3 regions of the Exiguobacterium sp. ZWU0009 genome follow, and region 3 is predicted to be linked to each of the others. Evidence: riboswitches for the same ligand, from Rfam matches in the RefSeq annotation. Region 3 holds a riboswitch; each other region holds the start of a gene.

The links. Region 3 has a riboswitch for lysine ahead of L985_RS16415 (Na+/H+ antiporter NhaC family protein). Riboswitches for the same ligand answer to the same signal wherever they lie in the genome.
Region 1: linked by a shared signal. The riboswitch ahead of L985_RS02800 (aspartate kinase) and the one ahead of L985_RS16415 (Na+/H+ antiporter NhaC family protein) in region 3 are both predicted to bind lysine.
Region 2: linked by a shared signal. The riboswitch ahead of L985_RS01310 (amino acid permease) and the one ahead of L985_RS16415 (Na+/H+ antiporter NhaC family protein) in region 3 are both predicted to bind lysine.

What each region holds. Positions count from the first base shown of each region.
Region 1 is NZ_CP018057.1:533,509-541,705, forward strand. Features, by position in the region: gene nagB (glucosamine-6-phosphate deaminase) at 1-122, shown strand, start outside; gene L985_RS02770 (LCP family protein) at 421-1,533, shown strand; gene phnF (phosphonate metabolism transcriptional regulator PhnF) at 1,590-2,324, opposite strand; gene L985_RS02780 (alanyl-tRNA editing protein) at 2,453-3,601, shown strand; gene L985_RS02785 (GNAT family N-acetyltransferase) at 3,598-4,026, shown strand; gene L985_RS02790 (argininosuccinate synthase) at 4,144-5,349, shown strand; gene argH (argininosuccinate lyase) at 5,346-6,716, shown strand; lysine riboswitch at 6,787-6,964, shown strand; gene L985_RS02800 (aspartate kinase) at 7,077-8,197, shown strand, end outside.
Region 2 is NZ_CP018057.1:217,498-225,694, forward strand. Features, by position in the region: gene L985_RS01285 (DHA2 family efflux MFS transporter permease subunit) at 1-45, opposite strand, end outside; gene L985_RS01290 (HlyD family secretion protein) at 58-714, opposite strand; gene L985_RS01295 (TetR/AcrR family transcriptional regulator) at 907-1,512, shown strand; gene L985_RS01300 (diguanylate cyclase) at 1,556-2,647, opposite strand; gene L985_RS01305 (MarR family winged helix-turn-helix transcriptional regulator) at 2,785-3,240, opposite strand; lysine riboswitch at 3,406-3,594, shown strand; gene L985_RS01310 (amino acid permease) at 3,726-5,207, shown strand; gene L985_RS01315 (solute:sodium symporter family transporter) at 5,360-7,120, shown strand; gene L985_RS01320 (hypothetical protein) at 7,181-7,363, shown strand; gene msrA (peptide-methionine (S)-S-oxide reductase MsrA) at 7,433-8,197, shown strand, end outside.
Region 3 is NZ_CP018057.1:3,168,864-3,177,060, reverse strand. Features, by position in the region: gene L985_RS16415 (Na+/H+ antiporter NhaC family protein) at 1-1,325, opposite strand, end outside; lysine riboswitch at 1,437-1,615, opposite strand; gene L985_RS16410 (uracil-DNA glycosylase family protein) at 1,708-2,445, opposite strand; gene L985_RS16405 (heme oxygenase) at 2,570-2,890, opposite strand; gene L985_RS16400 (methyltransferase) at 2,980-3,639, shown strand; gene L985_RS16395 (ABC transporter ATP-binding protein) at 3,652-4,533, shown strand; gene L985_RS16390 (ABC transporter permease subunit) at 4,530-5,336, shown strand; gene rlmN (dual-specificity RNA methyltransferase RlmN) at 5,461-6,534, shown strand; gene L985_RS16380 (DEAD/DEAH box helicase) at 6,598-8,034, shown strand; gene L985_RS16375 (NAD(P)/FAD-dependent oxidoreductase) at 8,056-8,197, opposite strand, start outside.

The DNA of each region.
Region 1 (8,197 bases), 610 kb from region 3:
CAACTGTACTCAAGCGTCATGCTGATGTCATGGTAATTTTGGACGAAGAAGCGGCCTCTTTATTGTCAGATGACGCTAAACGTACAGGACGAGCGGCATATCTGAATTTCATGAAAGTATGACGATGAAAAAGCGATGAATCAACAGGGATAGAGACAATCATTGGATTGACTCTATTCCTTTTTTGATTCTGTTGAGCCTAGTCTTAAGCGATTTGTTATTTTGATAGAAAGGTATCTCCAGGACATATACCAAGATCATTCAATCTCATGATAAATCGTACTAAGGATCCATGATTTTTTCAGTGCAACGATTCCATACGATTTCTTTAATCGAAACGTAAATTGACATTTCATTAAATGTACGGATAATGGAGATTAGCGAACTTTACGGAAAATTTACATGAAAATGAGGGTTTACATGATGGAAACGCGATCCGCACGAAAGAGACAGCCAAGTGCTGGCAAGATGTTCATGAAAGTCATCGCTGCACTCGTCCTGCTTGTCACAATCATCGGTTCTGGATATGCTGGAGCTGTTTTTATTAAAACGCAAGAAACATTGGCAAAGACGCAGATTAACATTCCCGGCTCGAAGGTGAGCTCTAAATATGATGATGTTCCGTCTGAATCGTTCTTGATTCTTGGGACGGATGAAACGAAAAAAAGTAAAGAACGAAATGAACCGGCGCGATCAGATGTCATGATCGTCGGAATCTTAAATAAAAAAACGGAACAATTAGTGTTGACGAGTATTCCGCGTGATTCACTCGTGAACATCGATTATTCGAAATACGATGTACCTTATGGTAAGACAGGTGTTGAGCAAGATAAAATCACCCATGCCCATTACTTCGGTTCGATGGATAAATCGAATTCCTATAATGGGATTAAATTAGCGCGTGAAACGACAGAAAACCTGCTCGGTATTCAAATCGATCACGTCGTTAAAGTTAATTTCCAAGGATTCGTTCAATTGATCGATGCATTGGACGGCGTAGACATCGATGTACGATATGCGTTCAAAGAGCAAGATTCAAAACGTAAAGCCGGTACTGTCACTGTTGATAAAGGTATGCAACATTTAACAGGAGAGCAAGCACTTGCTTACGTCCGGAACCGTCATGATGATCCGCTCGGTGATATCGGACGCGGTCAAAAACAGATGCAAGTCATTCAAGCGGTCGCCAAAGAAGCGGCAAGTTTCCGTTCCCTCAGTGCATACCGTGATATTTTGGATGCTGTCGGTGATAACGTCGAAACGAATTTAGGTCCGAACGATTATACACGCTTAGCAGATTTCACAGCAGCGTTACGTAACACGACGGAGTACCAACTCGCTGGAGAAGGCTACATCGGTATTAGCGGGAAATGGGAATACCATCTCGATCCGAATCAACTGGAGCAAGTGAAAAGTAACTTAGCAAAAGCGATGCAAGGTCAAGAAGTCGAACCGATCAAGGAAGAGACAGACCCGGCACAAAGCACGACAGAAGAACCAGTGACGGAGACAGAAGCCGTTCCTGCTCAGTAATATATGCTAAAAATCCCCTTGTATCATCGTCACTGTACGACGATACAAGGGGATTTTTAACGTTGGCGTTCCATTTCGACGGTGAAGGTATAGCGGTCTCCCCGGTAAGCGGAGATGACATATTCAAACGGTTGCTCCGTCGCGAGATATGTCAGTTGCTCGACGGATAGGACGGGCGAAGCGGTCGATAGACCAAGATGACTCGCCTCTTCCTTCGTTGCAAGACGTGATTCGAACGTTTGACTTGCACGTCCAAGATTTAATCCGCTCGCTTCTGCAAATGCATAGAGCGATGCTGTCGCAACGTCTTGATCGAGTCCAGGTAAGAGCTGTTCCGGGATATAGACGGTCTCAAGGGCAAGAGCTTGCTCATCAGCAATTCGTAAACGTTTCAGTTCATACACCGATGCCCCTTCGCGAATCCGTAGCTTATTGGCAATCGTCATCGAGGCGTCGATGATTTGATAGGAAAGTAGCGCACTCGTCGGTTCTAAACCTAAGTGCTCCATCTCTTCCGAGAAACTCGTCAATCCAGACAGTTGCATAACGATTTTTTTATTCGCGACGAATGTTCCACGTCCTTTTTGACGAATCAAGTAACCGGCGTTGACCAAGTTTGAAATGGCTTGTCGGACCGTCATTCGGCTGATTTGGTGCGCTTCGGCAAATTCGCGCTCGGACGGGATCAAATCGCCAGGTTGAAGAACACCGCTTTCAATTTGTTGTTTTAAGGCAGCTTCGATTTGATAGTAGATGGGGAGTGGTGAATTTTTATTGATATGCTGAATCACGGCATTTCGTCCCTTCGCGATCGGTAGTCTTTCGTCTAGTGTACTAGGAAAAAGGCAAGCCGACAAACGATTCTGGATGAAATATGGCATAATACAGAGTGAAACTGACAGAGAAAGGTGGTCGAGGCATGCGCCCCGAACAAATAGAATCCGATGTCCGAACCTTTCAGACATCCATTCGCACGACAAAACAAGTAGATGGCTATTGGGTTGCTTTAGAGAAAAGTTATTTCTATCCCGAGAGCGGTGGACAGCCAGCGGATCGTGGAACATTGAACGACCAACCGGTCCTTGACGTTCAAATCGAAGACGGTGTCGTCTGGCACCAACTGGCGACGCCGCTCACAGGTGATGTCACCGGTATCGTAGATGACGCAGTCCGGATCGATCATGCGGCGCAACATACGGCACAACATGTCATCTCTGCGATCCTACAAGATGAATCAAATATCAAGACACTCAGTTTTCGAACGGGAAGTGAGGTCTCGACGCTTGATATCGAGACACCTGAATGGACAACTATGCAACAAGAACAGTTGGATCGACGATTACGGCATGTGATTGAACAAGGATTACCGATTACGGCAACCGAATATGACGAGGCGGAAGCGCTACGCTTACCATTACGAAAAACACCACAAGTCGAAGGACGAATTCGTGTCGTTCAAATCGGTACACTCGATTATAGTGCCTGTGGCGGGACGCATCTTGATTCGACGGCACAGCTCGAGTCGATTCTCTTTACCGGAGTCGAGCGGATTCGTGGAAATATTCGTCTGTCCTATGTCGCGAAGGAACGGGCATACCAACTCGTTCAGGCAGAACGACGAGCCTTACGGGAAGCGGCGCAAGCCTTGTCGGTCAAACCAGTTCAAATGCTAGAAGCCGTCCAAGCGTTACAAGAAGAGCAGAAACGCTTAACGAAACAGGTCGAACACGCCCAGGAACAACTCGCAACGTTCACACTCGCTCACGCTTTAGAACAACAAGAAGGCATTCTTGTATTTGAACATCTGGAGGAAGAGATCAAGGTTTCCGAGCAACTCGCTAAAGCGATTCAAGAAGCAGGGCGCGTCGGCGTCGTTTGGAATGCGACAACGAACAAGCTACTGATGAGTAGTCCAGGTGAACCCCATCTCGGGAAATTCGCTAAAGCACATGTCCAAGCATTCAATGGGCGAGGCGGAGGAAGTGCGGTTCAGGCACAGGCACAATTTACGAATCGGGATGATGCGATGGCATATGTCGATCGATTACGGGAGGAATATCAGTCATGACAGTCATTCAAGTACGTACAGCAGAACAACATCAAGCCGTCCGGATGATCCGAGAGCGTGTCTTCGTCGAGGAGCAAGGCGTACCACGCCATCTTGAATACGATACACATGATGAGACAGCGATTCATCTGCTTGTTCTCGATGAGCAGAATCGCCCGGTCGCAACAGGGCGCACACGTCCATATGACGACCAACGGATGAAAGTTGAACGTGTGGCGACGCTAGCAACAGCGCGAGGAAAAGGATACGGTGGCGAGTTGATGCAGGCAATGGAACGAGTCGCACGTCGCGAAGGGAAGCAATTGCTGACACTCGGTGCACAAGTTCAAGCCATCCCGTTTTATCAAGGACTTGGATATACGATCGTCTCCGATGAATTCGACGATGCGGGCATCCCGCACCGGACGATGGAAAAGAAAATGTAAGTCATTTTGAAAGAAATCCTGCAAAAAGGGTTTCTTTTTTTGTTTTCTATGTATATATATAATTCATAATGAATTTTTATACAGACAGATGAATTTAAAACCAGGAGGGAATTATACATGTCGAAACAAAAATTGATCTTAGCGTACTCTGGGGGACTTGATACATCGGTAGCCATCAAATGGTTGAGCAAGGACTATGACGTCATTGCCTTATGCATGGATGTCGGAGAAGGAAAAGATTTATCCGTCATTAAAGAAAAAGCACTCCTCGTCGGTGCGATCGAATCGATCGTCCTCGATGTTAAGGAAGAATTCGCACAAGACTTCGTCTTGCCAGCACTTCAATATGGCGCTCATTACGAAAATGCCTATCCATTGATTTCAGCGCTTTCACGTCCGTTGATCGCAGAAAAGCTCGTCGAAGTCGCGCATCAACACGGTGCAACGGCTGTCGCGCACGGATGTACCGGAAAAGGGAACGACCAAGTCCGGTTTGAGGTTTCTGTCGCAGCGCTTGATCCGTCACTCGAAGTCATTGCACCGGTTCGGGAGTGGAAATGGTCACGGGAAGAAGAAATCGCCTATGCGAAAGAAAACAATGTGCCGATTCCGATCAACCTCGATAGCCCATACTCAATCGACATGAACCTCTGGGGACGGAGTAACGAGTGTGGCGTCCTAGAAAACCCTTGGACAGAGCCACCGCAAGACGCTTACGCGTTGACAGTAGCGCCAGAAGACGCTCCGGATCAGGCAGAAGAAGTCATCATTGGCTTTGAAGCAGGTGTTCCGGTCTCGATCAACGGAACGTCATATCCACTGGCGAAACTGATCACGGAACTGAACATCATCGCTGGTGCACATGGGGTCGGACGGATCGACCACGTCGAGAACCGTCTCGTCGGTATCAAATCGCGGGAAGTCTATGAGTGCCCAGGAGCAACGGTTTTACTCAAAGCGCACGCTGCACTCGAGACGATTACGTTGACGAAGGACGTCGCGCATTTCAAACCACTACTCAGTAAACAATATGCAGAAACGATCTACAACGGTCTCTTCCACGCACCATTAACGAAAGGCTTGAAAGCTTTCTTGACGGCAACACAACAGGACGTCACAGGAGAAGTTCGCGTTAAACTGTTCAAAGGAAACGCAACCGTGACAGGTCGTCAGTCCGCTGTCTCACTCTACGATGAGAAACTTGCGACGTACACGAAAGAAGACGCGTTCGATCATGAAGCAGCAAAAGGCTTCATCAAATTACACGGACTTGCCGTTTCGACTCATGCGAGCGTACATCGTCAGGCGGGTGTAACGAAATGACCAAACTCTGGGGTGGACGTTTTACGGAAAGTGCTTCCGCTCAAGCGGAAGCCTTCGGAGCATCGATCACGTTCGATCAAAAATTAGCGAGCGTCGATTTAAAAGGCAGTCTCGCACACGCGCAGATGCTATTTGAACAAGGGATCCTCGCTCAAGACGAGTGGACACAAATCGAGCAAGGACTGAAGCAACTGGAAACGACGTTAGCGGATCATGTGTATACGCTAGCAGATGAAGACATTCACATGAATCTCGAGCGTCTATTGACGGAACAGATTGGTCCGGTTGCAGGAAAACTGCATACGGCACGGAGCCGAAATGACCAGGTCGCAACGGATTTACATCTATGGATGGAACAACATGTTGAAGCGTTGACGACGGCATTACGCGAGCTCCAATCGGTTATCACGGAACAAGCTGAGCAACATATCGAGACGGTCATGCCAGGTTATACGCATTTGCAACGGGCACAACCGATCTCGCTTGCGCATCACTTGCTCGCTTATTTCTGGATGTTCGAACGTGATGTCGAACGGTTGACGGATAATCAAAAGCGGATCCGGAAATCACCGCTCGGGGCAGGCGCGCTCGCGGGGACGACATTCCCAATCGATCGTTTCCGTTCTGCCGAGTTGCTCGGTTTTGAGTCAATCTATCCGAACAGTCTCGACGCTGTCTCCGACCGCGATTTCGTCATCGAATACCTCGGGATCGCCTCGACCGTCATGATGCATCTCTCGCGTTTTTGTGAAGAAATCATCATCTGGGCATCGCAAGAATTTGGCTTCATCGAGTTGTCTGATGCTTTCTCGACAGGGTCGAGCATGATGCCACAGAAGAAAAATCCTGATTTCGCTGAATTGATTCGTGGGAAAACGGGGCGCGTCTACGGCAATCTGATGGGCTTCTTGACGACGATGAAGGCATTACCACTCGCTTACAACAAAGACATGCAAGAGGATAAGGAAGGGGTCTTCGATACAGCAGATACCGTTCTCCAATCCGTTCAAATTTTTACTGGAATGATTGAATCCGCGACGTTTAAGACCGAAGCGCTCAAGAAGGCGACAATGCAAGACTTCTCGAATGCAACGGAACTCGCCGACTACCTTGTGACGAAAGGCATACCATTCCGGGAAGCACATGAAATCGTCGGTAAAGCCGTCCTTTACTGTGTGCAGAACGGTTGTTTCCTGAAGGATTTGAACCTCGAGACGTATCAAACGTTCCATCCTGATATCACGGAAGACGTCTATCCGCTCCTCGATCCGGTTCAAGCAGTAGCACGCCGGACTAGCTACGGCGGAACAGGGTTTGCTGCCGTGTCGGAGCAACTCGAACTCGCAAAACAGCATCTTGCAAATTGACGGATTTTGAAAAAAATCAGTCAAATGACTGGATTTAACAAAAGATGTCTGCTATAACTGTAACTAACAACCGACAGATAGAGGCGCGGATGACATGAGTAGCATCATTCTTGAAGGCAAGCATGCTGAATGATGTGAAAGGGGAAGTCCGCCGAAGTGAACGAGAAGATGCTTCTTCTCATTTGCTGGTACAACGGTTAAGATCCGTTGTACTGCCGAAACCGATGTTTCGGAGCGCTATCTTACGTAAAAGAACGAATGACTTTGTCTTCGTTTGTCCGATCGTGATAACGACGGGCCGTAGGAACGCTCCTACCGGCCCGTCGTTTTTTTCTGTATCGGGACAAAGGAGATAGGATTGTGACAACTGTACTTAAATTTGGTGGAAGCTCGGTTGCGACTGTCGAACAGATTCAGTCTATTGCGAATTATTTGAAGAGTCGCGCAGCCGAAGGTGAAAAACTCGTCGTCGTCGTTTCGGCGATGGGCAAGATGACAGATTCTTTGATTGCTCAGGCGCAAGCCATCACAGATCGCCCCGAGCGAAGAGAACTCGATCGACTGCTTGCCATCGGAGAAGAACAGACGATTTCATTACTCAGCATCGCCCTCAACTCGCTCGGTGTCAAAGCGTTATCGCAAACAGGCGCTCAAGCAGGAATCAGCACGATGGGCGTGCATACGAAAAGTAAGATCAAACAGATTGATGGAGATCTGTTACGACAAAAACTCGAAACGTACGATGTCGTCATCGTCGCCGGATTCCAAGGGGTCAACGAACTCGGTGATGTCACGACGCTCGGACGTGGTGGATCGGATACGACGGCTGTTGCGCTTGCGGCAGTCCTTGATAAACGGTGTGAAATCTACACGGATGTCGACGGTGTCTATACAGCTGATCCACGAATCCATGCTGCTGCTCAACCGATTCCGCACATCTCGTATGATGAGATGATGGAGATGAGCGCCCTCGGGTCGAAGGTCATGGAAATGCGGAGTGTCGAACTAGGAAAAAAATACGGCGTACACATCTTCGTCGGGAAAACACTTGAATCGAAAAGGGGAACATGGATCATGGAAGCGACGGAAACAATGGAACAAAAAGCGGTGACGAGTGTCAGTGTCACGAAGAACGTTTTGACGGTATCAATCAAACACGTACCGCAAACGAATGCAGCAGTAGCCGATATCTTCGAACTGTTATCAAACCGCCACGTCAACATCGACATGATCAGTCAAACGACGTTCGACAGTGACATCTTCTTATCGTTCTCATGTCCACTTGACGAGGAAGAGTTCCTCGATGAAGCATTGAAAGATATCATGGATCGTTTCACGACAGTCAAGGTCGACCGCCACAATCAGCATGCGAAGTTATCTGTCGTCGGCATCGGGATGCGGGATGCAACGGGTGTTGCCTCAAAGTTGTTCGCAATCTTCCGAGCAGAGAATATCCCGTTCTATCAAGTCACGACATCAGA
Region 2 (8,197 bases), 300 kb from region 3:
CAGAATCGTGAACGCACTGTATCCGAACAAGAAGGTAGTAGACATGAACGTCCCTCCTTAATCCTTATGAATGCGGACGGTCACATTCATACCAGGTCGAATGTCGAGTGATTTTTCTTGCGAGAGTGATACTTTAACGGGAATGACTTGTGCGACTTTCGTGTAGTTCGCGTTTCCGTTTGAAGAAGGCATCATTGAGAACGTAGAAGCCGTCGTCATCCCGATTTGCTCGACTTCACCAGAAAGTGTCGTGTCCGGGTAGCTGTCGACATAGACATCTACTGTTTGTCCGACTTTGATTTCATCGATTTCTGTTTCTTCGATGTTCGCTGTGACCCAAAGGTCGTTTAAGTCAAATCCGTAAGCAAGTGGTGTACCTGCTGCGACGAAGCCATTCTTTGTCGCCATCGACTGAACGATTGTTGCTTTCGCAGGCATCGAAACAGAAAGATCTGTCGTTTTTTGTCCAGCTTGTGCAGTCATGATGTGACCAAGTGTTGCACCGCTGTCGAGCGATTCGCCTGTTTTTGCCGACCAGTCTGTTAATTTACCGGCGCTTGGACTCGCAATCGTTATCATTTTGCCATCGATTTTTGCATTGTCTGTTTTGACATAGCTCGTTGCTTGATCGTAATAGTAGTATCCGACAACACCACCACCAATCAAAACGATGAGTGTCACGATATTGATGATTAATAGTTTTTTCATACTCATGGGTGTGTTTGCATCCTTTCTTGTGTACAATCGATTCAAAAAAAGTACTCCTCTGGGGGGAGGAGTAATTAATATAGTTAATTATATGGATAGTTAGGTAACAAACAACCGACAATTTCCGACAAAATGTCGGAAAAATAGATGATAACGGATTCATTAATGAAAAGATGATGAAAAAGGAGTGAAATATGGATGAATGAGAGCCGTGATCCTCGACCAAAACGGTCACGTGACCGTATTACAATGGTATTATTTCGTTTACTGAAGACGCACAGCTTCTCAAGTATTACGGTCAAAATGTTGACGGATGGAGCCGGTGTGAACCGTTCGACCTTCTACGCACACTATACGGATAAGTATGATTTGCTTGACCAAATCGTTGAGGAGCAAATGAAGGCACTTGAACAAGCGATTCGGATCACCGGTACAGGAACTGCCTTTCCGACAGTCGAGCAGGTGAGTCGCTATTTTGCTCGGTTATTCATTCATATCGAAGAAAATGAATTATTCTATCAGACGATGCTTGTTCAAGGACCGATCAAAACGTTCATCTCGCGCTTTCTCGATACGTTGAAAGAGAATTACCGACTAATGTTTCGACCGCAAATCACAGAAGAAGCTACGTTCGTCGATCGGGACTTATTATTAAACTATGTCATTGGTGGACAGTTGGGATTGTTGATTTCTTGGTTACGAAACGGTCGACCGTATTCATCAGAGTATATGGCAGAACAATTAAGTCGGATGATCGTCTTTGGAACAGTAGAAAGCATCGGTTTTCCTAAAGAGCCGGAATGAAGACGTAAAAAAAGACACTTCCCTACGGAAGTGTCCAGTCAGGTTAAGCTTGTCGGAATGCAAGTTCTTTCGTGTAGATCGTACTCCGATTCCGTCCGCTTTCTTTTGAGTAATACAACGCTTTATCTGCCTGTTGTAATGCTTCAAGTGACGTATGAGAACCACTAGAATGCGCGATTCCAAGCGAAATCGTGATTTGTAGATCAGGTACATCTGCTGTCGGGAACAGGTTACGTGCGACCGTCAGCCGAGCTAGTTCTGCGATTTTTTGCGCTTCTTTCGCCGAAGTACTTGGTAAGATGATTAAAAATTCTTCACCACCGTACCGTCCGACGAGGTCGTCTGGACGCGTCAAGGAAGCAAGAGTCATGCCGAGTTGGCGTAACACATCATCGCCCGCATCATGACCATATGTATCATTGACATGCTTGAAGAAATCGATATCGATGAGTACAAGCGAATAGCCTTGGTCGGTCGAACCGACAAGCGAAAGGGAGTCATCAAGACGACGACGATTGGCGAGCCCTGTCAATGCATCCGTCATGGCGAGTTTCTGCTGATACTGGATGTTTTCGAAGTGACGGCGTAATTCCGTTAGCAATCGAAAAGCGACAAAGCCAGCTAATAAATTAAAGAAGACGTACGCAATCGAGATTTTAAAGAATGTCGACCAGCTGTGCGTCAGGATGTAGATGGCGGGTAACGAATAGAGAATACCGACCAACACCATAAGCTGAAAATGACGCATCGAGACATGGACGAATCGACGAATGATTCCGATTGTCGTGATGAACAAGACGATGATCAGCGTAGATAAATAAAAACCTTCCATTTGATCAACTGGTGTTAAAAAGTAACGTGTCCCAATGATCATCGCACCCGCAACGATGGCGCTTGGAAAACCACCGAACAGCATGGCGATCGCGACGGGAACGATACGTAAATCAACACGGGCGACATCGATTTGGATCCCATTGAACATCAATAAAACCGCAACCAGACCACAGACCGCTCCGAGTATAAGTCGAATGCTCCATTTGGAGTTCAATGAAATACGCGGTTGATTTCGAAACGGTAAGAACAAGAGAGTAATCGTTGTAAACAGTAGACAAAAGTTAATGATGAATTGATTCATGATGGACAACAAATCCTCCCAACTCCCCCAGCTAACAGATTTCCATATATATACTTCCAGTATACTCAAGTAGATAACGGTTAGACAGAGGGAAATCTTTAGATAAAATAGAAAAAACGGTAGAAAATCTACCGTTTTTAAGAAGACGAAGTAAGTGTATCCTCATCCATCGTCTGTAAAATTTTATTAAAAACATGAACCATCGTTTCAAGCTCTTCTTCTGTCAATGTGCCGAAGCGATCTTGTAAATAGTTTTTCCGGACGATTTCGAGATCCCGAAATGCACGTTCACCGTCCTCCGTCAAAGCGAGGACGATTGAACGACGATCTTCCGTCGAACGTGTTCGGGTGACATATCCTTGTTTATACAGCTTATCCGTCAAAGCAGTGACTTGACTCGTCGCGAGCTCAAATTGTTCCGCAAGAAGCGTCGGGCGCTGAGGACCATTTTCTGAAAGGCTTCGTAAGATGAAAAACTCACTCCGGGTCGCCGTTCCTTCAAATAGCCGGTTAAGTTCACGTCGCAGGGTACGAAGAATGACACGCATTTGTTCCTCGAGTCGATAAGTTAGCAAATCACGTTCCTGTGGCATGCAAGCAGCATCCTTTCTCTCAGTGGACTTCTACCATTTAGTGTACTAAACATATCGGATTTTTACCATCGACTACCTGATATTCGAAAAAGGCAATTGACAATTTCGTGGCGATTTGTGTAATATGGCGTAGTAATAACTAACTTAATTCAGTTCTCACTCAACCAGTGGGATGGAGGTTGCAGTTCTTAAGAGTACGGTTACGGATGTCGTCAAGCGACAGATGAGGTGACCTGAAAGGAAGAATTGCCGAAATCAATCATCGCTTTGAAGATGATTGATTGGGATTAGATCAAATAGGTCTAATACTGTCACAAGTCGGGTATCACCTACTTGTGGAGAGCTATCTTTCACGACGGTAGAATGAGGCGCATCCATTTTATTATGTTGCGTTCTCATCTTCCATCTGGAAGATGAGGGCGCTTTTTGTTTTTTCATTCAAAAAGTGTCCTCTCAAAAATTTATTAAAGAGAGAAGCGAACGAAATGAACAATCTAGATGTGAAACAAACAACAGATTCGACAGCAGAAGGATTAAAACGTGGATTACAAGCCCGTCATATGTCAATGATCGCCATCGGTGGAGCGATCGGAACAGGACTCTTCATTGCGTCCGGTGCTTCCGTCGCAGCAGCAGGACCAGGTGGTGCGCTCCTATCGTATGCAATCGTTGGTCTGATGGTCTACTTCCTAATGACAAGTCTTGGTGAAATGGCAGCGTACATGCCGGTCGCTGGATCCTTCTCGACATATGGAACGAAATTCGTCGATCCATCATTCGGCTTTGCACTCGGCTGGAACTACTGGTACAACTGGGCAGTCACGATCGCAGTCGAGCTCGTCGCAGCACAAATCGTCATGACGTATTGGTTCCCGGATGTTCCTGGATTTTATTTCAGTGCCTTGTTCCTCTTACTCATGATTGGCTTGAACTACTTCTCCGTTAAAGGATTCGGGGAAGCGGAGTATTGGTTCGCGATGATTAAAGTCGTTACCGTCATCGTCTTCTTAGTCGTCGGTGTTGCGATGATTTTCGGTGTCTTTACATCGGAGCCACCGGTTGGCTTTAAAAACTTTGCTCTTGGCGATGCACCGTTCGTCGGTGGGATTCCTGCCGTCATCGGAATCATTCTTGTTGCTGGATTCAGTTTCCAAGGAACGGAGCTCGTCGGGATTGCCGCGGGTGAGTCAGAAGACCCGAAAAAGAACGTTCCTAAAGCAGTCAAACAAGTTTTCTGGCGTATCTTACTTTTCTACGTCTTCGCGATTTTCGTCATCGGAATGCTCATTCCGTATACGAGTCCGAACTTGGTTTCGAATGACATTACGGACGTAGCGGTTAGTCCGTTTACGCTCGTCTTTGAAAAAGCAGGTCTTGCGTTCTCAGCAGCACTCATGAACGCTGTCATCTTGACGTCTGTTCTATCTGCCGGAAACTCAGGCATGTATGCTTCGACACGGATGCTGTATACACTTGCGCGCCAAGGCGATGCACCGAAGTTATTCGCGAAAGTCTCGAAAAACGGTGTACCCCGTAACGCCTTGCTTGCAACAGGTGCAGTCGGTGCGCTCTGTTTCTTGACGTCGATGTTTGGTGGACAAGTCTACCTGTGGTTACTCAATGCTTCCGGGATGACAGGATTCATCGCATGGCTCGGGATTGCGATCAGTCACTATCGCTTCCGTAAAGGATTCGTTGCACAAGGTCACTCGTTGAAAGACTTACCATATGTTGCACCAGCGTTCCCGTTCGGTCCGCTGTTCGCATTCGGTCTTTGTTTCCTTGTCATCGTTGGTCAAAACTATGCCGCATTCCTCGCTGATCAAATCGATTGGGTCGGGATTGCTGCGACGTACGTCGGTATTCCATTGTTCCTTGCCTTCTGGTTAGGACATAAATTCAAAAACCGGACGTCGATCGTTCGTTATGACGAGATGGACTTCCCAGAACATCCGCGTCAATCGTAATGTGTGAACCACCTTCTATAATGAAGGTGGTTTTTTTATTTCTTTAAATGAAAACGTTTTCTAAAATATAGTTTTGGAAAAGTATAAAAAAGGAATCAATGAATACATATTACAAGAATAGAAAACATGAATGAAGAATAGGGGGGAGACACATGACTACATCTGAATTATTTTTCACATTAGGTTCTGCAGCGTTTTTCATGTTGCTCGTTGCCTACATATCCTATCGATTGACGCGTGGGAAAACACAAGGCGTCGATGAATACTTCTTAGCGGGGCGAGGTCTAAGTGGCGTTTTCATTGCCGGATCATTACTACTGACGAATTTGTCGGCAGAACAGTTGATTGGACTCAATGGACAATCCTTCATGGGGAATATGTCGAGTATGGCATGGGAAGTTACGGCGGGATTTGCTGCAATCATCATGGCCATCTATCTGCTCCCGAAATTTCTCGGGCTAGGTATCTCGACATTACCGGAATACTTAAGTCACCGGTATGATGAGACGGTTCGCCGGATGACAGTCTTACTCTTTTTACTTGGATATATGTGTGTCACGATTCCTTCGATGCTTTATTCGGGTGGAATTGCTGTCTTGCAGCTGTTCGATGTTCCGGAATTATTTGGTCTCAGTTATACGCAATCCCTTTGGTTAGTCGTCTGGGTCGTTGGAATCATCGGAGCGATTTATGCAATTTTTGGAGGACTACGTGCGGTGGCTGTCTCCGATACCTTGAACGGGATTGGGCTTGTCTTCGTTGGATTCCTAGTTCCGGTGCTTGGCTTTATCGCGCTGGGTGACGGGAATTTGCTTCAAGGAATGAAGACGATTGCGACTGTGCAACCGGAGAAGCTGAACGCAATCGGAAGCTCAACCGATGCCGTTCCGTTCTTTTCGATTTTCACGGGCATCCTATTTGCGAACTTATTTTATTGGTCACTCAATCAATATGTCATTCAACGTGTGCTCGGGGCAAAAGATTTGAAGGAAGGACAGAAGGGCGTCTTAATGACAGGCTTCTTGAAGTTATTAGTTCCGATCTTCATGCTGATTCCTGGGATCATTGCCTATCACTTATATGGGAACACACTAACGAGCGGTGATCTATCATATCCTCGACTCATTACGGAGTTGTTGCCGGTCTCGCTGATGGGATTTTTTTTAGCTGTCTTACTCGGAGCTGTCTTCAGTTCGTTTAACTCGTTGCTCAACAGTATTGCGACACTTTTCGTACTCGATATCTATCAGCCGGTGTTTGCGAAAGAGGCGAGTGATGAACATTTGATTCGCGTCAGTAAATGGTTTGGAACGATCGTTGCCTTAATTTCTTTCGTCATTGCGCCGTTCTTGATGTACGCGCCGGACGGCTTATGGAGTTTGATCCGGCAATTCACAGGATTTTTCAACATTCCAATTCTCGTCATCGTATTAATGGGGATTTTCATGAAACGAATTCCGGCGATTGCGGCGAAAATCGTCATTGTCTTTCACGTGTTCGCGTATTACTTATTCGTCTTCGGTTTCAAACAACTGTTTGGCTGGGATCATGGCATTAGCTATATTCATGGATACGGTATTCTACTCGTGATTGAAGTGCTATTCATGGTATTCATGGGGTATCGTTACCCAGCCGTCCAGTCAAGAAAGGTCAATCGACGACAGTCTGTCGAGCTCACTCCATGGAAGTTCGCGATTCCAGTATCGATCCTATTATGTACATCAATCATTTGGACGTACGTTCTGTTTTCAAAGATCGGACTGGCTTCGACAGCAGGTGTCGTGTCGAGTTGGTTCTGGCCGGTCACGTTAGGACTTGTCATTGCGACGATCGTATTATGGCGTGTGTCGCTAAACGCTTGGGAGGTGAAGTACCGGACCTATCTCGAAGAAGAGTACCGTCAAGCCGAATAATCCTCTCGCAGAAGGCATGACATATCAGGTAAGATGAAAGAAAAACAGGAGGCGATCTTCTTGAATTACTGGTACCACTTTAAGCGTGCCTTCCTACCGATCGCATTATTGCTTGTGACGCTTGCCTTGTACCAAATGATTTATCGTTTGAATAACATCTGGTATTCGTTTGGAGGACTTCTTCTTGTCTTTGCTGCGATTTACTTCGTCATGCGTCGTCTAAAAGCGAACCCAGAGGATTGAATGAGCAGGAAAGTCGAGTCCATTCTCTGAACGAGGTAAAATAGACACATACAGAGGAGGGGAAGATAGATGGCAAAAGCAATATTTGCAGGTGGTTGTTTCTGGTGCATGGTCAAGCCATTCCATAAATATGATGGTGTAGAGCAGGTCATTTCAGGATATACCGGTGGTCATACAGAGAACCCGACTTATAAAGAGGTCTGTTCGGAAACGACAGGTCATTTGGAGGCGGTTGAAGTCACGTACGATCCGTCCGTCATTACGTACGAAGAATTACTCGAGATCTTCTGGCGTCAAATCGACCCTACGGATGGCGGAGGTCAATTCAATGACCGTGGTGAATCATACCAACCGGCTATCTTTTATGTCGATGAAGCACAGCGTGAGGCAGCTGAACGTTCGAAAGCAGAGCTTGACGCATCAGGACGCTTCTCACGTCCGGTCGCGGTAGAGATTCGTCCAGAAAAGCCGTTTTGGCCAGCCGAGGAGTATCATCAAGATTATTATAAAAAAAATCCGTTCCGTTATCAGATGTATAGTGTCGGCTCAGGTCGCGCGAAATTCATCAAGGAAGCGTGGAAGGATCACGGTAAGGAAAAAGAACTGAAAGAACGTCTGACACCAATTCAGTATAAAGTCACACAAGAGAACGGGACAGAACCCGCTTTCCGTAACGAATACTGGGATGAAGAACGTCCAGGTCTTTATGTCGACATCGTCGATGGCACACCACTCTTCACATCGAAAGATAAGTTCCAGTCGAACTGTGGTTGGCCGAGCTTCGCTAAACCAATTTCAGAAGAGAAGATGGAAGTCGAACTCGACACGAGTCAC
Region 3 (8,197 bases):
TCACCGAAGACAGATCCAGCAAGAACGGCAGCAAGCGTCGGTAACAAGAGTGAGGCATCGACAGCCATGACGAGATCCGCACCGATTGGCAACATGATCCCGAATGTGCCCCAACTTGTTCCTGTCGAGAATGCCATCAAGCCGGCAATCAAGAATAACAAGAATGGCAAGTACGAAGCAGAAATCGAGTTGCTGACGAAGCTTGCAAGATAGTCACCGGTTTTCATGTCACCGATGACAGCGATGATCGTCCAAGCGAATAACAGAATCACGACTGCTGGCCACATCGAACGCATACCAGCAACGATGCTTACCCGGTAATCGCGACCCGGAATTTTCCGTCCGATCAGCATCAGGAAAGCGACGATTAAACTAATGACGACACCTGCGACGAGTGAACGTGTGACGTCTGTCGATTCAAATGCTCCAATTAAAGTAAACGGGCGATTGTCGGCAGCAAGTGCCTGAGCACCTGTTCCGAGCAACGCACTGATCGTAGCGATGACGAGAACGACGATCGGAACGACGAGATCCCGTACTTTTCCATTCGTATGTTCGTTGACATCTTTTGCCATCCCCATCGGTGTTCCTTTTGATGCATCAAAAAGTTCACCTTTCGCGGCACGACGTTCATGCTGTTTCATCGGTCCGACAGAGACGCCAGAGTAAGCGATGTAAAGTGTTAAAAGTAACGCGAAAATCGCATAGAAGTTCATTGGAACGATCATCATGAAGGCACTAAACGCTGAGTAATCCGTAATCGAGTGCGTCGTTAAGATACCGGCGATGATGGAGATGATGAATGCGCCCCAACTCGAAAGCGGACTGATGACACAAACAGGCGCAGCTGTTGAGTCGATCAAATAGGCAAGTTTCGCTCGTGAGACACCACGACGATCCGTTAACGGACGACTAACGTTTCCGACAGCAAGACTATTGAAGTAATCATCGATGAAAATCAAGATACCGAGTCCGAAGGCGACTAAGCGTGCACCACGCGCCGTTTTGACGTGCGTAGAAGCCCATTCACCGAAGGCACGAGCGCCACCTGATGTCTGAATGAGCGTGGAAAGGACGCCGAGCAATAACAAGAAGACAAGTAATAAGACGTTCCACTCGTTCAAGGCACCGTCCGCCCAAAACAGGCTGAAGATGTTCTTGCCGAGATAGGTTATCGTATCGATCGGATTAAAACGGTGGAGTAACAGGGCACCGACGAGAATGCCGACACCTAACGAAAGAACGACCTTTCGTGTAAAGATGGCTAATAAGATAGCTAGTAAAGCAGGTACAAGGGCAATGATGGAATCTGAATAGTTGACCATGAAAAATATCCTCCTCTTTAATAAATGGCTTAAAGATGAGACCCCGCGGCACAAAAAAAGCAAGGGCACCGGCAACAAAGCCGACACCCTCGCTGGATGCGTCTTTCTTAGCCGAATTGGAGCGCTCCATACAAGTACTATGTATGGCAATCGATCGGGTGTTTCCCGAATCGACCAACGACGATATGTTAGACACATACTGTCATTTCGGCGATGTCACCTTTCCTGTAGTCGTCTTCGTTGTCATCCTCGGACCAAGTACTGATTGAAATCGCGCCTCTACCTCATCGATAGAATAGTCATATTCTGTTCTTATGGACACTTTATCATGTAATTCAGAAACGATTCAACCATATATTCTGATAATTTAAGATAAAGTTATTTATTCAGCAAAATGTTGAATGAGCTGTTTCATCAAATAGGCTTGGTTTTCTTCGAATTGTTTTTTTCGATGACCATTCGCACCAGAGGGATGAGGGAATCCCGAAAGAAGCTGATGCTGTTCGATTCGTCCGTCATGAATCAACCCACGGACTTGTGTCTCGACGACACGACCGAGCGGAATCAATAGCGCCGGTTCGCGTAGCTGATTGATTTCAGCGACGAAGTGTTCTTCTGCATAATGTTTTAGCAAAGGACTACGGCTGATTTTCGGTTGATGACCCGAGTAATTCTTTTCGCGATAAAAGACGGGTTGCTTTAACAGCGACGTCGGTTGCAATAATTTTTGATGTTGATGAAATAAGCTAGCTGTCGTCTCAATTCCGAGCAATGCTGGAAGTTCGAGTGTATCAAGCATCTGAACGAGGTTACGTCGCATCGTTCCGGCAAAGCTTGCTGTATATTTGACGAGGCGTGCCGTCTCTTCTAATGAAACACCATGATGGAGGGCATCCGTCGCTTCTTCGAAAGCGATTCGCATCTGTTCAAAACCTGGTGTGATCCCGATGATGACGACTTTTGCTTCAGTATTGACATATTCGCCAATCGGAGAGTAATAGACGGTCAGCTCGTTCTCCTGTTGCAATAAAAAATCGTCCGTCCATAATTCATCACGTCGTAACGTACGATCGTCAGGTAAGCTACGAATGGCTTGTTCAAATATAGTTAATGAATTCATGAAGGACCCTCTCTCTCTGTAATGGCACTATGATAACAAATAATACCATTTGTGACAATTCGACCCTTTCACTATTTGTATATAGGTATCTAAAAAAGGACTCGAGACGAGTCCTTTTCGTGCATCATGCGCGTTCTTTGACCGAAGCGACTTCATATGTCAGAATCTCGCTGCCGAGCATTGGCGATTCTCCTGCCTCACTACTCGCAGGTCGACTATGTGACGCTTTGAAATCGTCACTTTCCCGCCACGCTTGAAAACTCTTCATGTCTTCCCAGTACATGTTGACGTTCATTTCATCGTGTTCTTCGATATTTTGCGTCAATAAGACCTCGACGCGGATGAATCCGTCCATCGTATCGAGTCCACTTGGACGCGTAAAACGAGGAGCGAGAGCTGCAGCCATCCCTTTTTTGACTTTAATCCGGTTCGTAACGACGATCATCATAAAATCCCCTTTCAAAAAACGAGTAACGTACTTCTTCAGTATAGTACGATGAGGGTAAGAATGCCGGAAAGAAGGAACAAAAGACGATGAATGAACAGGAATACGATCAACGATTACGAATCGAGACCATTGAGATGCAACATCTATATGGTGTGTTTAGTCACTATAATCGATATGAACCGACACCTTATGCGGCACTAGACGAATTATGCGAAACCTATCCGTTTCAAAAACAGGACACTGTCATTGATTTCGGGTGTGGGAAAGGGCGTTTGAACTTTTACTTACACGACCGATTCGATTGTTCCGTCATCGGAATCGAGATGAATGGACAATTTTACGAAGATGCGCTTCGGAACATGGCGAATTACGAAAGTAGACGAAAGCGACGTTCGGGAAGTTTACGATTTGAACAGGCGTATGCTGAGCAGTACGTCATTCCGGACGAGGCGAATAAGTTTTATTTCTTCAATCCATTCTCTTCCCAAATTTTCATGAAAGTGATTGATCAGATTTTAAGTTCGGTCGAGCGTTCCTCGCGTTCGGTAGATCTCATCTTGTATTACCCGACCGATGAATACCGGGAATATTTAGAGCGACATACCGTATTCGAGCAAGTCGATGAGATTCGATTACGAGACCTCTACGAAAAAAATCATGACGAGCGGTTCGTCATCTATCGCTTTGATCCGAACAAACTGCTTCAAAACGGGTATGAATACAGTGATGAGAAAAATAGGGGATGAGGAGGTCGGATGATGATCCGTTTGGAGCATGTCACGAAAGAGTTTGCACCGGGGCGTGGGATATTCGATGTCAGTTTTACAGTTGATCCGGGTACGATATTCGGTTTCATCGGACCAAACGGATCTGGAAAATCAACGACACTCCGACATTTGATGGGATTACTGGCTGCGGACGATGGAAAGGCGACGATCGGTGGTTTTGATTGCTGGAAGCAAAGTAAAGAAGTGAAGCAATTGGTCGGTTATTTGCCGGGAGAAATTAGTTTGCCTGGAGACATGACAGGAGCAGACATGCTCGATTTGATGCAACGACTGCATGGTAGTGACCTGGCACGGCGACAACTGTTGTTGAAACGCTTTCCCTTTGAGACGAAGACAAAAATCCGTAAGATGTCAAAAGGGATGAAACAAAAACTGGCACTTGTCGGTTGCTTTATGAAGGACGCACCCGTCTATCTCCTTGATGAGCCGACCAGTGGACTGGATCCTTTGATGCAGGAGTGTTTTTTAGAGTGGATCGAACAGGAGAAGCATGCTGGAAAAGCGATTCTGATGAGTTCACACCACTTTCCGGAGATGGAAAAATCGTGCGATCGAGCGGCTTTAATCAAAGCAGGGCGCATCATCGTCGAATCGGATATTCATGAGTTGGTTCGATCGAGTCGAAAGACATACACGATCGTCTTCCGAACGGAGGTGGAGGCGGCACAGTTCGCGATGCAAGTCGGTGTTGAATCGAAGCGGCTGGAAGTCAGTTTTCAAACGGACGAGACACTGAGCTTAAATCAGGCGATCGCTTATTTGACCCAGTATGATGTACGGCTGATTCGTCCGTCAGCAGATGATTTAGAACAGGTCTTCTTGCATTATTATGGAGAGGAGGAATCGTCGTGATAGTGCTGATCCGCTCTTTATTCAAGCAGGTCAGAAAGCCCGTGCTTGCTTACGCGATTGGAACGAGTCTCTACTTATTGATGCTTGCGTTGCTTTATCCATCGATGATGAAGACCGGTTTGCTAGAAGCGAAGCTAGAAGCGTTACCTCCGGAGGTCTTAAAAGCATTTCAATACGATAAGGTGACAGGATTCGATAATGTACTGGATCTGCTCGGTGGGAACTATTATGGACTGATTTTTCAAGTCATTGCGAGTCTATTCCTGCTCTCATTAGCAGCGCGCCTCGTTGCGCGACCGATCGACAACGGAGAGCTGATCGTCTATCTCGCAGCCCCGATCACACGGAATGCGTATACGTTTGCTGTCGCGATCGTCATGGGTATCGCAAGTATGGTTCTCGTAGGACTGAATGGACTTGTCTTGATGGTGGCTGACTGGTGGATGACAGATATTTCAATCAATGACGTCATCTTATGGCGGATTCAACTCAATGCGCTATTGTTACTCTTGGCGATCGGTGCCTTTACGTTATTCGTTGCGACGTTATTTGATGAAGAACGTCGTGCTTTTTCGCTTGCTGGTAGTGTACTGGTTCTATCGATCGTCTTGACGATTCTGTCGGAACTAAGTGACAAGACTGAGTGGCTCCGTTATCTATCCGTCTTCTCCTTATTCAACACGACGCAACTATTAGAAGGAACCGATCATTTTCTTCTTCACTCCATTCTTTTACTCATCCTCTGTCTCGTGTTCTTGACCGGGGCATTTGTTCAATTCGGGCGTCGGAGTCTGTCGATTTGATCGAAAGTGGCGCAAAAACTTTACAGAAAGTGAACATTTAGGATTTGAACGTTGCGTCACGCGCTGATTTTTACTAAGATAAAGGAATGTTGTAGTTCTGGAAAAAGAAATGAGGTCTTTCGAAATGAATAAACCATCCATTTATGGATTAACGCTTGAGCAGATGACAGAATGGTTATCGAATCAAGGGCACAAACCATTCCGTGCCAAACAAGTATGGGACTGGCTCTACCGTAAACGTGTCACGACTTTCGCGGAAATGACGAATGTCAACAAGGATTGCCTTGAGTTGTTAGATCAGAGTTTTACGATTGACTCGATGACAGAAGCGGTCAAGCAAGAATCAGCAGACGGAACAATCAAGTTCCTTTTCAAATTATATGATGGCAACTTGATTGAAACGGTTCTGATGCGTCATAAGTACGGTCTTTCTGTCTGTGTTACGACGCAGGTTGGCTGTAACATCGGCTGTAGCTTCTGTGCAAGTGGTCTCATCAAGAAGAGCCGTGACTTGTCAGCAGGCGAAATCGTCGAGCAGATCATGAACGTCCAGCATCACCTCGATGCCGTCGGTAACGAAGAACGTGTCAGCCACGTCGTCGTCATGGGTATCGGTGAACCGTTCGATAACTTCGACAACATGGTCGACTTCTTGAACGTCATCAAGGACCACAATGGTCTTGCAATCGGCGCGCGTCACATCACGGTTTCAACAAGTGGTTTGGCAGACAAGATCTACAAGTTTGCTGACTTGAAACTCCAAGTCAACTTAGCGATCTCACTTCACGCACCAAACAATGAATTGCGTACGCAAATCATGAAAATCAACCGGGCGATTCCGCTTGAGAAATTGATGCCAGCGATCGATTATTACGTTCAAACGACGAACCGTAAAATCACGATCGAGTACATCTTGCTTCGTGGCGTCAACGACCAAAAGGAACACGCAGTCGAACTCGCGAAACTGTTCGAAGACAAACGTCACCTGACGTATGTCAACTTGATTCCGTACAACCCGGTCGATGAGCACGGTCAATATCAGCGCAGTACGTCTGAAGACATCACAACGTTCTACGATACGTTGAAAAAGAACGGCTTAAACTGTGGTGTTCGTCTTGAGCACGGAACAGACATCGATGCTGCGTGTGGTCAATTACGTAGTAAGCAAATCAAAAAAGATAAAGTAGCATCCAAATAATTCGTTGGGCTTCTCATCGTTTCGGTGGGAAGCTTTTTTTACGATAAGAAATGAGGACATCCGATGACACGTACACAATTTAATGATTTTAACTTAAGCACACCGATTCTCGATTCAATCGAGCAACTCGGTTATACGACACCAACCGAAGTTCAACAATCCGTCATTCCCGTCGTATTGTCTGGAAAAGACGTCATCGTCAAATCACGGACAGGGAGCGGGAAAACGGCATCGTTTGCGATTCCACTCTGTGAACTCGTCGAGTGGGAAGAAAATAAACCACAAGTTTTAGTCTTGACGCCAACACGTGAGCTTGCTTTGCAGGTCAAAGAAGACATCATGAACATCGGTCGTTATAAGCGGATCAAAGCGACTGCCGTCTTCGGCAAGCAACCGTTCCGCGGGCAAGTCACGGAGCTCAAGCAAAAGACACACGTCGTCGTCGGTACACCGGGTCGCGTACGCGATCATATCGAGCGGGGCACGTTATCGCTTGAGAAAGTCCGTTACGTCGTCTTAGATGAAGCGGATGAAATGCTGAATATGGGCTTCTTAGATCAAGTCGATGCCATCTTGTCCGAGTTACCAAAAGAGCGGATGACACTGTTGTTCTCTGCGACCTTCCCTGAAGATATCGCACAGCTAAGTGACCGTTACATGGACGCGCCGAAACGAATCGAAGCAGGCGAGACGGTCGTCTCGACGATCACACATAGTTATATTTCGGTAACGGAAAAGACGAAATTCGCGATTTTGAAAGATGTTCTCGTCGCTGAAAACCCGGATCGCTGCATGATCTTCTGTCGGACGAAAGAACACGTCGATTTCGTCGCGAATGGTCTCCGCGCACATGACTATCCGGTTGAAGCAATTCACGGTGGAATGGAACAAGACGATCGACTTGATGCGATGAAAGCCTTCCGTGCCGGGAAGTTCCGAATTCTCGTCGCAACAGACGTCGCAGCACGCGGCATCGATATTGAAAACATCACGCATGTCATCCAGTATGATCTCCCTGTCGAACGGGAAAGTTACGTGCACCGGACCGGTCGGACGGGACGTGCAGGAGCAGCAGGACAAGCGATCAGTCTCGTCACGCCGGCAGACGAACGTCGTCTCAAGGAAATCGAGCAGTATCACGGGAAGCTGACTCGTCGCCAAGCACCGACAGAAAAGGACTTGATGCGGACAGCGGATGCGTTCGAAGAGAAGATGGCGACGGAAGATACGCGTTCTTCGAAAACGGAGCAGCTTGATGCGGACATCATGAAATTGTTCTTTAACGGCGGGAAAAAGAAAAAACTCCGTGCCGTCGACTTCGTTGGAACGATCGCGAAGATTGAAGGCGTCACAGCAGACGACATCGGCATCATCTCGATTCAGGATACGTTGACGTATGTCGATATCCTCAACGGGAAAGGTCCGCTTGTCCTCCGGGCGATGAAGACGACGAAGGTCAAAGGGAAACAATTGAAAGTGTACGAAGCATTCAAGAAATAAGACAAGCCGGTCGTTCTCCGCTTAGGCGAAGAGGGACCGGCTGTTTTGTGTCAAGGCATGTCCGAGATGAATTCCGCTTGCGGCTGCTTGGGCAAGCGAGTGCGTTGCACCGGAACAATCTCCGATTGCATAGACACGGGGACATGTCGTCTCAAACGTTTCT